Regions from separate parts of the Lysinibacillus sp. G4S2 genome, predicted to be linked through region 1. Evidence: a T-box and tRNA genes for the amino acid it is inferred to sense, from the RefSeq annotation. Region 1 holds a T-box; the other holds one or more tRNA genes.
The links. A T-box is a leader RNA that pairs with one kind of tRNA and senses whether it is charged. The one in region 1 lies ahead of serS (serine--tRNA ligase), so its partner is inferred to be a tRNA-Ser.

Region 1 (5,829 bases):
TTTGTAATTGACGTTGCAAAAACCTTTGCTGAACGAAGATAAAATATTGACATATATAAACCCAAAAGGGAGAATATAACTAGTTATATTTTTATTTTATTGTAAATAAATAGGGAGGTAAATTTAAATGCCTATTCTTAATAGAGTGAAGTTTGATGGATTACGCTCACGTGATTGGTTAATTTACAAACATCCAACTGAAAAGCTAGTGTTAGGTACTACACTTATTGTCAATGAAGGTCAAGTGGCTATTTTTGTGAAGGGTGGACAAATATGTGATGTGTTTAATTCAGGCACGCATGTTTTATCAACTAATAACTTACCATTACTTCATCATGTTGTGAATTTTGCATATGGAGGGGATACACCTTTTTCAGCAGAAATCTACTTTATAAATCTCTCGGTAAAATTGGATTTATATTGGGGAACCTCTGATCCTATCCAACTAATTGACCCAAAATACTTTGTAAAATTACGTATACGAGCATTTGGACAATTGGCTCTTCGCCTTGATGACTACTTATTGTTCTTTACAGAAGTTATAGGCTCTATGAATAAAGATGATATTGTTAGTTTTGAAAAAGTACAAGATTACTTTAAAGGTTCTCTTATTACATCCATAAAAACTGAACTTGCAAATAAAATTATTAATGAGAAAATCTCTGCACTAGAAATAACAACAGAGCTTCATAATATTTCAAATAGTTTAAAAGGAAAAATATCTGAAGAATTCAATACGTACGGCTTTATAATGGCCCATTTCCATATTCAATCAATTAATTTCCCAGAGGAAGATTTCGATAAGATAAATCAAATTTTACAAGATAAAGCCAAATTCGAAATTATGGGTGACAATCGTTATGTAACACAACGTAGCTTTGATATATATGAGTCTGCTGCGTCAAATGAAAATGGAGTAGCTGGGTTATTTGCATCTAGTGGAGTTGGCTTAGGTGTAGGTCAAGGAATGATAACGATGATGAATCAACAAGTACAGCAGCCCGGTAATAATATCACACATATAATATGCCCTTCTTGCCATGGTAATATCTTATCTACTAGTAAATTTTGCAACTTATGTGGTGAAAATTTAACGCGTCAGATCATTACATGTCATTCTTGTCAGAGTGAAAACGAAGAATCATCAAAATTCTGTTGTTCTTGTGGAATTAGTTTACACAAGCCTGTTTGTTCATGTGGACAAGAACTAGATGTTACTTCTAAATTTTGTAATAACTGCGGTACCCAAGTTAAATCAATTCAATAGTTAATAATTACAGTGTAGTTAAAAACAATACATCAGAAAATATAAATTAAACAAATATCATTGATTAGGAGATATTGACATGAAAAATATCGAATGTCCGCAATGTGGTGCAGCGGCTGATGTCACATTAGCTCAATGTAAATATTGTGGTGAAAAATTTAATTTCCAAAAAGAACAGCAAATTGTGCAGCAACCAGTCTATCAACAGCAATCACAGCCTGTATATCAAACACAGCCCCACCATTCAGCTCCTATGTATGATGGCATCAACCCTTCTTGGCCAATAAAAAATAAAACGGTTGCAGGGGTACTTGCTATCTTTTTAGGTGGAATCGGAATCCATAAATTTTACTTAGGAAAAATTGGACAAGGTATATTGTATCTAATCTTCTTTTGGACATATATCCCAGCTTTTATAGCCTTTATTGAGGGCATTATTTACTTACTTTCTAATGAACATAATTTCTCTGTGAAACATCGAGTTCGCCCTCGCTAACCTACTTTAAAAAAAGAAAAACTACTGTTGAGATTAGATTTTCAACAGTAGTTTTTTCTTTTCACTCCAGCCCGCTTCGCTTTCGACTCAGTTTATTTTGGAGCAATTACTTCTTTTCCGCCCATATACGGTCTTAATACTTCAGGAATCACTACGCTACCATCAGCTTGCTGATAATTTTCTAGGATTGCTGCTACTGTACGACCGATTGCAAGACCTGAGCCGTTTAATGTGTGTACGTACTCTGGTTTAGCATTTGGCTCACGGCGGAAGCGAATATTTGCTCGACGTGCTTGGAAATCTTCAAAGTTAGAGCAAGAAGAGATTTCACGGTACATGTTTTGAGCAGGAATCCAAACCTCTAAATCATATTTTTTCGCTGCAGTAAAGCCTAAATCAGCTGTACACATTTTTAATTTACGGTATGGTAACCCTAATAATTGCAGTACTTTTTCAGCATGACCTGTTAATAATTCTAGCTGCTCATAAGATTCTTCTGGTTTTACAAAGCGAACTAATTCTACTTTGTTGAATTGATGTTGGCGAATTAAACCACGTGTATCACGACCCGCAGATCCTGCCTCTGAACGGAAGCAAGCACTATATGCTGCAAAGCCTTGTGGTAATGCTTCAACAGGTAAAATTTCATCACGGTAGAAGTTTGTTACAGGTACTTCTGCTGTTGGAATCATGAAATAATCTGTGTCATCTAATTTAAAAACATCTTCTTCAAATTTAGGAAGTTGTCCTGTACCAGTTAAGCTATCACGGTTAACAATTACAGGTGGTAGCATTTCTTCATAGCCATGCTCTTCTGCATGTAAGTCCATCATAAACGTCATTAATGCACGTTCTAAACGAGCGCCAAGACCACGATAGAATAAGAAACGACTACCTGTCACTTTTGCACCACGTTCAAAGTCAACAATTTGTAAGTCCGTAGCGATATCCCAGTGTGCTTTAATGTCGAAATCAAATGTTGGCACCTCACCCCAAGTATATTCCTCTACATTATCATCCTCTGTTGTGCCAACAGGTACAGATTCATGTGGAACGTTTGGTAAACGCATCATCATATCTTTAAAGCGATCTTCTACATCATTTAATTGGACATCTAACTCTTTAATTTCATCGCCAACCTGACGCATACGAGCAATAACTTCATCCGCATTTTCTTTATTACGCTTCATAATAGAAATTTGCTCAGATACTTTATTGCGCTCAGCTTTAAGCTCTTCCGTTTTTGCAATTAATTCACGACGCTTTGCATCTAATTGTTCAAAATCGTCTAAGTTTCCTAAATCCTCATTACGTGTTAATAGCATTTCTTTAATTTCCGCGAAATTGTCGCGCACGCGTTTAATATCTAACATCGTCATACCTCCAGTAGATTCTTAATGATGGGAAAATAGTTAGTAAAAACACAAAAAAGCCCTCATCCCCAAAAAAGGGACGAGAGCTACCCGCGTTGCCACCCTAATTGACTAGACACTTTGTACTTTGTCTAATCCACTTATTTCATAACGGCATTTCAGCCGGCGACAGCCTACTTCATTCACTTCGACTGCGCAACTCCAGGACGGATTCACAAGTGCTTTTATCAGCTTCCACCACCCGCTGACTCTCTAAAAAAAACGTGCTTGTTACTACTTCCCATCATCGTGTTAAGTTATTTAAATTTTATCCATACTGTACTATATGAATTGAGATTTTGCAAGTCATACCATAAAAGATACAAAATATTCTAGAATACGTGTATCTTCCGTTAATTCAGGATGGAAGGAACAACCTAATAAATGACCGTCTTTTGCTAACACGATTTTCCCGTCATGCTCGGCTAAAACTTTAACACCTTCACCTACAGAAACAATATGTGGCGCGCGTATAAAGACAGCCGGAATGGCAGGTCCTATTTCAGGTATGTCGAGCTTCACTTCAAAGCTATCTACTTGACGTCCATAAGAATTCCGTGCAACTACCACGTCCATTACTGCTAAATGTGATTCATAATCCACTAAGTCCTTTGCTAATAAAATCAATCCTGCACATGTTCCAAACATCGGTAGCCCTTGTTTCGCAAGTGTGCGAATTGGTTCCAATAGCTCATATCGATTCAGTAATTTTCGCATTGTTGTACTTTCTCCACCAGGCAAGACAAGTCCATCAAGCTGCTCTAAATCCGCACTTTGTTTTACTAAGACAGCTTCACATCCAAGTGATTCTAACATTTGTACATGCTCTCGCACCGCTCCCTGTAATGCTAAAACACCGATTCGCTTCATCTTACCAGCCTCGCTCCTGCATACGCTCATTTTGACTAAGCTGTGCAATATCGATGCCTTTCATCGGAACACCTAACTCTTTTGAAATTTCAGCAATTAGCTTATAGTCCTTATAATGCGTTGTAGCTTCAACAATTGCACGAGCAAATTTCTCTGGGTTTTCTGATTTAAAAATACCAGAACCAACGAATACACCGTCCGCTCCAAGCTCCATCATTAATGCTGCATCAGCTGGCGTAGCAACTCCACCTGCTGCAAAATTAACGACAGGTAAACGGCCAAGACGCTTAATTTCTCTTAATAACTCAAAAGGAGCACCAAGTAATTTAGCCTCTGTCATTAATTCGTCCTCTGTCATACCAACTACTTTACGTACTTGTGCATTCACCTTACGAATATGGCGAACAGCCTCTACAATATTACCTGTACCTGGTTCACCCTTAGTTCGTAGCATGGAAGCCCCCTCGCCAATGCGTCGCGCTGCTTCTCCCAAATCACGGCAGCCACAAACAAATGGCACTGTGTAATCACTTTTTAATAAATGAAACTCCTCATCCGCTGGAGTTAATACTTCGCTTTCATCAATATAATCAACGCCCATTGCTTCTAAAACTCTTGCTTCAACGATATGTCCAATGCGTGCTTTAGCCATTACCGGAATAGATACAGCCCCCATTACCTCCTCGACAATACGAGGATCTGCCATGCGTGCAACTCCACCCGCCTTACGAATATCTGAAGGTACTCGTTCTAATGCCATGACAGCTACAGCTCCTGCCGCTTCTGCAATTTTCGCCTGCTCTGCATTAATAACATCCATAATGACGCCACCCTTTTGCATCTCCGCCATACCACGTTTTACTAACTCTGTACCTGTTTGTTTCATGATTTCTAACCTCCACCTGTTTGATGAAATTTAGTATAATAGAAATTGACCATATAAAAATATCCAGTTTACAAAATAATCATAGGGTCAGGAGAGTGAAAGAACATGGACATGCTATTATTTCAGCTAGAAAAAAATGGTGAAAAACCGCTCTATGACCAGCTTTATAGCGGCATTAAAGAAGCTATTATTACAAAGAAAATAGCAGTAGGAGAAAAATTACCATCAAAAAGAAAATTAGCCGATTTTTTGAATATTTCTCAAACAACAATTGAAATTGCGTATGCACAATTACTTGCAGAAGGCTATATTATGTCTAAATCCCGCGTTGGTTATTTTGTAGAGGAAATTGACGAACTTCCGTATATTCAGCAAGACACAATAGCTTCTTTACACGAACAACCTAAGAAAAAATCGTACAAGATAGATTTTAATCCTGGTTCTATTGATATCGATGCCTTCCCATTTCAAACATGGCGGAAATATGCGAAAGAGCTCTTTGATGATGCCTCAAAGGAATTATTATTAACGGGTGAGCCTCAGGGAGAACTATCTTTACGAACGGAGATTGCTAATTATTTATTTCAATCACGCGGGGTTGTTTGTAGTCCCAAGCAAATTGTCATCGGCTCAGGAACAGAACAGCTTCTACCAATGATATTGCGCCTCTTTGGGGACGAAACTTGCTTTGCACTTGAAAACCCAGGCTATCCAGCTGTACATCGTATGTTTTCACAGCATAAACGAAAAGTCTATCCAATTGCGGTCGATGATGAAGGAATTGTTATTCATGAGCTCGAAAAAACTAGTGCCGACGTTGTTTATATAACGCCATCACATCAATTCCCAACAGGAGCCGTATTATCAGCAACAAGACGTGCACAGGCTTTAAATTGGG
Region 2 (5,829 bases), 4.2 Mb from region 1:
CCCCCTGTGAGAGTAGGACGTCGCTAGGCATTATACCCAGGAGGATTAGCTCAGCTGGGAGAGCACCTGCCTTACAAGCAGGGGGTCGGCGGTTCGAGCCCGTCATCCTCCACCATTTGCCGGTTTAGCTCAGCAGGTAGAGCAACTGACTTGTAATCAGTAGGTCGTGGGTTCGATTCCTATAGCCGGCACCATAGTTTTGAGCCATTAGCTCAGTTGGTAGAGCATCTGACTTTTAATCAGAGGGTCGAAGGTTCGAGTCCTTCATGGCTCACCATTTAAATTGCCAACAAAATATGCGGGTGTGGCGGAATTGGCAGACGCACTAGACTTAGGATCTAGCGCCGCAAGGCGTGGGGGTTCGACTCCCTTCACCCGCACCATTTTTTCAGAATTTCATAATTGCCAGGATAAATAAATCTTATGCACATGCGGAAGTAGTTCAGTGGTAGAACACCACCTTGCCAAGGTGGGGGTCGCGAGTTCGAACCTCGTCTTCCGCTCCAAATGTGCCGGGGTGGCGGAACTGGCAGACGCACAGGACTTAAAATCCTGCGGTAGGTGACTACCGTGCCGGTTCGATTCCGGCCCTCGGCACCATTTTTTTAATAATTAGCGCCCGTAGCTCAATTGGATAGAGCGTCTGACTACGGATCAGAAGGTTATGGGTTCGACTCCTGTCGGGCGCGCCATATAAATATTTGTTTATCGGAATGTAGCTCAGCTTGGTAGAGCACTTGGTTTGGGACCAAGGGGTCGTAGGTTCGAATCCTGTCATTCCGACCATTCTTTGGGGCCTTAGCTCAGCTGGGAGAGCGCCTGCCTTGCACGCAGGAGGTCAGCGGTTCGATCCCGCTAGGCTCCACCAAAAAGATAACCAGTATAAAGATCCTGGCGGCGTAGCTCAGCTGGCTAGAGCGTACGGTTCATACCCGTAAGGTCGGGGGTTCGATCCCCTCTGCCGCCATCTTAAAGGACCTTTAGCTCAGTTGGTTAGAGCAGACGGCTCATAACCGTCCGGTCGCAGGTTCGAGTCCTGCAAGGTCCACCATTTATATATTGTCACGGAGGTATACCCAAGTCTGGCTGAAGGGATCGGTCTTGAAAACCGACAGGCGGGTAACACCGCGCGGGGGTTCGAATCCCTCTACCTCCTCCAGTTTTATTTCTATAAATGGTGTTTAAAGACTTGAAAAGAATATTGTTAACGCGGGGTGGAGCAGTGGTAGCTCGTCGGGCTCATAACCCGAAGGTCGTTGGTTCAAATCCGGCCCCCGCAACCAAATGGTCCCGTGGTGTAGCGGTTAACATGCCTGCCTGTCACGCAGGAGATCGCCGGTTCGATCCCGGTCGGGACCGCCATTTTTTTAAAAAGAAATACATGAGAAGCAAAAGAGTAAAGAAAGCTTAGCATGATAATATGGGTCAGTAGCTCAGTTGGTAGAGCATTAGATTGAAGCTCTAAGTGTCGGCGGTTCGATTCCGTCCTGACCCACCATATTTGCGGGTGTAGTTTAATGGTAAAACCTCAGCCTTCCAAGCTGATGTCGTGAGTTCGATTCTCATCACCCGCTCCAAGGGCCTATAGCTCAGCTGGTTAGAGCGCACGCCTGATAAGCGTGAGGTCGATGGTTCGAGTCCATTTAGGCCCACCATTATTCCGAAGTAGCTCAGTTGGTAGTAGCACCTGACTGTTAATCAGGTTGTCGCAGGTTCGAGTCCTGCCTTCGGAGCCATTTTTTATTTGGGGAAGTACTCAAGAGGCTGAAGAGGCGCCCCTGCTAAGGGTGTAGGTCGGGTAACCGGCGCGAGGGTTCAAATCCCTCCTTCTCCGCCATTGGCCCGTTGGTCAAGTGGTTAAGACACCGCCCTTTCACGGCGGTAACACGGGTTCGAATCCCGTACGGGTCATACTAAAAAAGACAGTAGATGTAACTTACATCTACTGTCTTTTTTGTGTAGAAAGATAACTTTTTAGAAATAGAGAAATATAAAAATAGCAACTGGTACTATGTATCTTTGAAAAAACGTCCATCAACTAAAACGAAAAGAGTCTGGGATATAACTAGCTGATATTAAAGGAAAGGTGATGTTTTAAAACAATGTTGAAATTATATAACTTTTAAGGGAAGCCATTTTGACTTCCCTTAATGCGCTTTTAAAGAAGATTATACATCAATCATTTTTTATTATCATTTAACGTATATATGTTTTTTCAGCCATTGTCTGAAATACTGCAACTGTTCCTCAGAATGGAAATAGTGTTCTCCATTACTTGCAAATTACAGTTAAAACGTTTATTAAATTCAGATACAACGTCAAACTCACATAAGTTATCTTCTGAACCATAGAGAATTGAAGTTGGATTATTCCAAGCAACAATAGGATGTTCTTTCACATAACAGTAGTAGTCCCAATAGAGAGTTTGTCCAATAGGTGTAGAAATTTCTTTCTCTATTTTTAGTCTACTCTCACTTACGTTAAACCATGTCATCATATTATTTATGATACGTTCCATATTTACCACAGGAGAGAGAAACAAACACTGCTTCAACGGCTCATGGCTATATTCTAATAGGCTAAAATATACTCCCATGCTACAAGCAAAAATGCTTATATTATTTGATAACGATTTTGCATAGATCATAATTGTATTAAGGTCTTGAACACAGTTTTGAACTTTGCAAAGATAAGTATCATCCTTACGGTCACCATGTTGAGGTAAATCAAAACTAAGCACTTGATAACCTACTGCTGTTGCTTCTTCTGCAAATACAATAATCGAGTCATCTGCCTTATTTGACATGTTACCATGCACTACCACAAATAACTTATCTGATTTGTCACCCCATAAAATCGCTGGAATATTTTCTATTTTAAAATTACTTTTTATCATTGAAATTTTCCTCCATGAAATATAAATAATTCGTTATTCCTAATATTACAAATGTATATACCTAAATAAATATTGTTACTCTTGTATAAGCATGGGCTACATTGCATTGAACCATAAAGTTCTTGATTTTAACAACTTCTTTGTCAGTTTCAAATAATTATAGCCATTTAAACCAATACAAATAATTGCTGATATATTTAGTTGCAACACCATTAAACTTATTCATCCACTTTTTTAATTTGCTGTGTACAGCATTAATGTGTTGAATATGGTAAATTCCTTCTTTACGTTTTCCTCTTTGTATACGCTTATGTTCCAATGAAAAATCTTGGCAAACTGAACATAACTCTTATGACTATCAGTACAAAAGATAGAGTTACCCCCTACACGACCGTCATAGAGTCTTTCTAATTCTTGGTGTGTCATTCTACCTCTACATAATAACTCCATAATTAGATTACCCTGTCTATCAATAGCAGTAGCAATACAAACCGTTCGTAAGATATACCTCTCTTTTTAATCTGTTTTCCTCTATTACGAGATTCTCGGCATTTTAGAAGGTTTTGTACCTTTTCGCGGGTGATAAGCTGGGCAACCCGTGTTTCGAAGAAATGAATCGAATGCTTCATTTGGAATACTTTCCACTAAATCATTGATGGCGTAGCGATATCATTTTCTTGAAGTTTTATTTCTAAATTTAGCGTAAAACAACTTGATGCATATTATAATTTTTAAGCATAAGGACACTTCTTTCTGATTGGTTATGGTTTGGTTACTTTAATTTTATCAGAGGGTGTCCTTTCTTTTTATCAAAATTTATATGTTCAAATACAAAGCCCGGAAAACTTTACTGTTCGTAAAATTTTTCGGGCTTCTTACTATATTTACTTTTTAGTGAGGTTTTGTCCCAGCCTCTTTTGGTCGTAATAGCATTCTTTCAAGTGAACTACGTGCTTCTTCAGCGGCATGAGCTTCTACTTGAATACGATTATGTGGTTGCCCTTGTTCGATACTTTCAAGGCACCAAAGTAAATGAGGTAAATCGATTCGGTTCATCGTAAGACAAGGGCAAAAGTTCTCATTTAAGGATATAATCTGCTTATCGGGGTGCTGCTTGATAATACGATTAACGAGATTCATTTCTGTGCCAATCGCCCAAGCAGAACCACTTGGTGCCTTATTAATCGTATCAATAATGTATTTTGTAGAACCTGCATCATCTGCAGCAGCAACAACCTCGCGATTACATTCAGGATGAACAATGATGCGCATGTTTGGATGAGTTTTACGTACAATCTCCGTATGCTGAACGGTAAAGCCTTCGTGTACAGAGCAGTGTCCCTTCCATAAGATGACTTGTATGTTTTCTGGGGACTGATCTGTCTCGAGCATATTTGTTTGAGGATTCCAGACGGCCATATTTTCTAGCGGTATTCCTAAATCATACGCAGTATTTCTACCTAAATGTTGATCTGGTAAAAAGAAAATACGTTGTTTTTGTGTAAATGCCCATCTCACCATTTCTTTTGCATTGGATGATGTCACACAGGCTCCTCCATGTCTACCCGTAAATGCTTTAATGGCAGCAGTAGAATTGACATATGTTAGCGGGATAATGGTATCGCCAAAAAGTTGTTGTAAAATTGGCCATGCGTGTTCTGTTTGGTAAATGTCTGCCATATCGGCCATTGAACAGCCTGCTCGCATATCAGGTAAGTAAACATGCTGCTGTTCAGATGTAAGCATATCAGCTGTTTCCGCCATAAAATGTACACCACAAAATACTATATGTTTAGCTTCCTTGTTAGTAGCTGATAATTGAGCAAGCTGCAAAGAATCTCCTGTTACATCTGCAAATTGAATTACTTCATCTTTTTGATAATGATGGCCCGGGATGAAGAGTGTACTGCCTAATTTCTTTTTTATAGCTTTAATACGAGATTCCATTTCGTTTTTAGATAATGCACGATAATGATCTGGTAGTAGTGACGTTTGTTGTAATAAACTAGTGATGGACAAGAGAATTAACTCCTTTCGTTTGTACAAGTGCACTAATATCAAAGGCTATTACTGAATGTGTTAAAGCTCCAAGAGAAATCCATTGAATGCCTGTTTTAGCATAGGTGTTTAAGTTATGAAGCGTAATGCCTCCTGAAGCTTCTGTAGCGATATGCGGGGGAACAGCAGGAAGCCATTCACGTATTTCTTCAGGGCTGCGATTATCAAACATAATAATGTCTGCGCCAGCTACAATTGCTTCATCTAGCTGGGCCTTTGTTTCGATTTCCACTTCGATTTTTATGGTGTGACCGATTTTCTCTCGGGCAGCCTGTACTGCCTTAGTAATACTACCTGTAAACGCAATATGATTATCCTTTAGCATTATCGCATCGTATAAACCATTGCGATGGTTGTAGGCACCACCGATTCTAACAGCATATTTATCTAACATACGCATGCCAGGCATTGTTTTGCGAGTATCGCATATTTTCGCATTCGTACCTGCTGTTTCACGCACCGCTAAATTTGTAGCTGTAGCGATAGCAGACATACGCTGAGTAAGATTCAAAATTACCCGTTCACCCATTAATAACTTTTGAAGAGGTCCTTGAATAACAGCGAGAACATCACCAGTATTTACTTTTTCACCATCTTTTCTATAAAGAGTAATATCCATCGATCGATCAAGTAAAAGAAATCCATGCTCAATGATGAGGGCTCCACAAAAAATGCCGCTTTCTTTCGCATAAAAAGAAAAAGATCCCTGCTGTTCAGCAGAAAATATAAATTCACTTGATAAATCCCCATCTCCTATATCTTCATTAAAAAATTGCTTGAGCATTTCCTCGAGCTTGATGATATTCATATAATGAATTCCTCACTTTCATCTGTCCTGGTTGAAAAATGATCCAGCGGTTTACCTTCTGTTTAAA

Region 2: it encodes a tRNA-Ser, which carries the amino acid that the T-box ahead of serS (serine--tRNA ligase) is inferred to sense. The anticodon was not compared.

What each region holds. Positions count from the first base shown of each region.
Region 1 covers NZ_JAUCFJ010000002.1:31,054-36,882, reverse strand. Annotated here, with positions in the region: gene QUF91_RS00495 (SPFH domain-containing protein) at 128-1,267, shown strand; gene QUF91_RS00490 (TM2 domain-containing protein) at 1,521-1,763, shown strand; gene serS (serine--tRNA ligase) at 1,856-3,136, opposite strand; T-box leader at 3,209-3,432, opposite strand; gene pdxT (pyridoxal 5'-phosphate synthase glutaminase subunit PdxT) at 3,482-4,045, opposite strand; gene pdxS (pyridoxal 5'-phosphate synthase lyase subunit PdxS) at 4,047-4,931, opposite strand; gene pdxR (MocR-like pyridoxine biosynthesis transcription factor PdxR) at 5,037-5,829, shown strand, end outside.
Region 2 covers NZ_JAUCFJ010000002.1:4,276,049-4,281,877, reverse strand. Annotated here, with positions in the region: rRNA gene rrf (5S ribosomal RNA) at 1-29, shown strand, start outside; tRNA gene QUF91_RS21820 (tRNA-Val) at 40-115, shown strand; tRNA gene QUF91_RS21815 (tRNA-Thr) at 119-194, shown strand; tRNA gene QUF91_RS21810 (tRNA-Lys) at 202-277, shown strand; tRNA gene QUF91_RS21805 (tRNA-Leu) at 299-383, shown strand; tRNA gene QUF91_RS21800 (tRNA-Gly) at 432-506, shown strand; tRNA gene QUF91_RS21795 (tRNA-Leu) at 512-600, shown strand; tRNA gene QUF91_RS21790 (tRNA-Arg) at 616-692, shown strand; tRNA gene QUF91_RS21785 (tRNA-Pro) at 710-786, shown strand; tRNA gene QUF91_RS21780 (tRNA-Ala) at 793-868, shown strand; tRNA gene QUF91_RS21775 (tRNA-Met) at 894-967, shown strand; tRNA gene QUF91_RS21770 (tRNA-Ile) at 975-1,051, shown strand; tRNA gene QUF91_RS21765 (tRNA-Ser) at 1,067-1,159, shown strand; tRNA gene QUF91_RS21760 (tRNA-Met) at 1,209-1,283, shown strand; tRNA gene QUF91_RS21755 (tRNA-Asp) at 1,287-1,362, shown strand; tRNA gene QUF91_RS21750 (tRNA-Phe) at 1,423-1,498, shown strand; tRNA gene QUF91_RS21745 (tRNA-Gly) at 1,504-1,577, shown strand; tRNA gene QUF91_RS21740 (tRNA-Ile) at 1,579-1,655, shown strand; tRNA gene QUF91_RS21735 (tRNA-Asn) at 1,660-1,736, shown strand; tRNA gene QUF91_RS21730 (tRNA-Ser) at 1,747-1,837, shown strand; tRNA gene QUF91_RS21725 (tRNA-Glu) at 1,840-1,911, shown strand; partial or broken gene QUF91_RS21720 (alpha/beta hydrolase) at 2,193-2,896, opposite strand; partial or broken gene QUF91_RS21715 (IS1595 family transposase) at 2,958-3,469, opposite strand; partial or broken gene QUF91_RS21710 (IS5/IS1182 family transposase) at 3,470-3,635, opposite strand; gene nadA (quinolinate synthase NadA) at 3,788-4,915, opposite strand; gene nadC (carboxylating nicotinate-nucleotide diphosphorylase) at 4,902-5,762, opposite strand.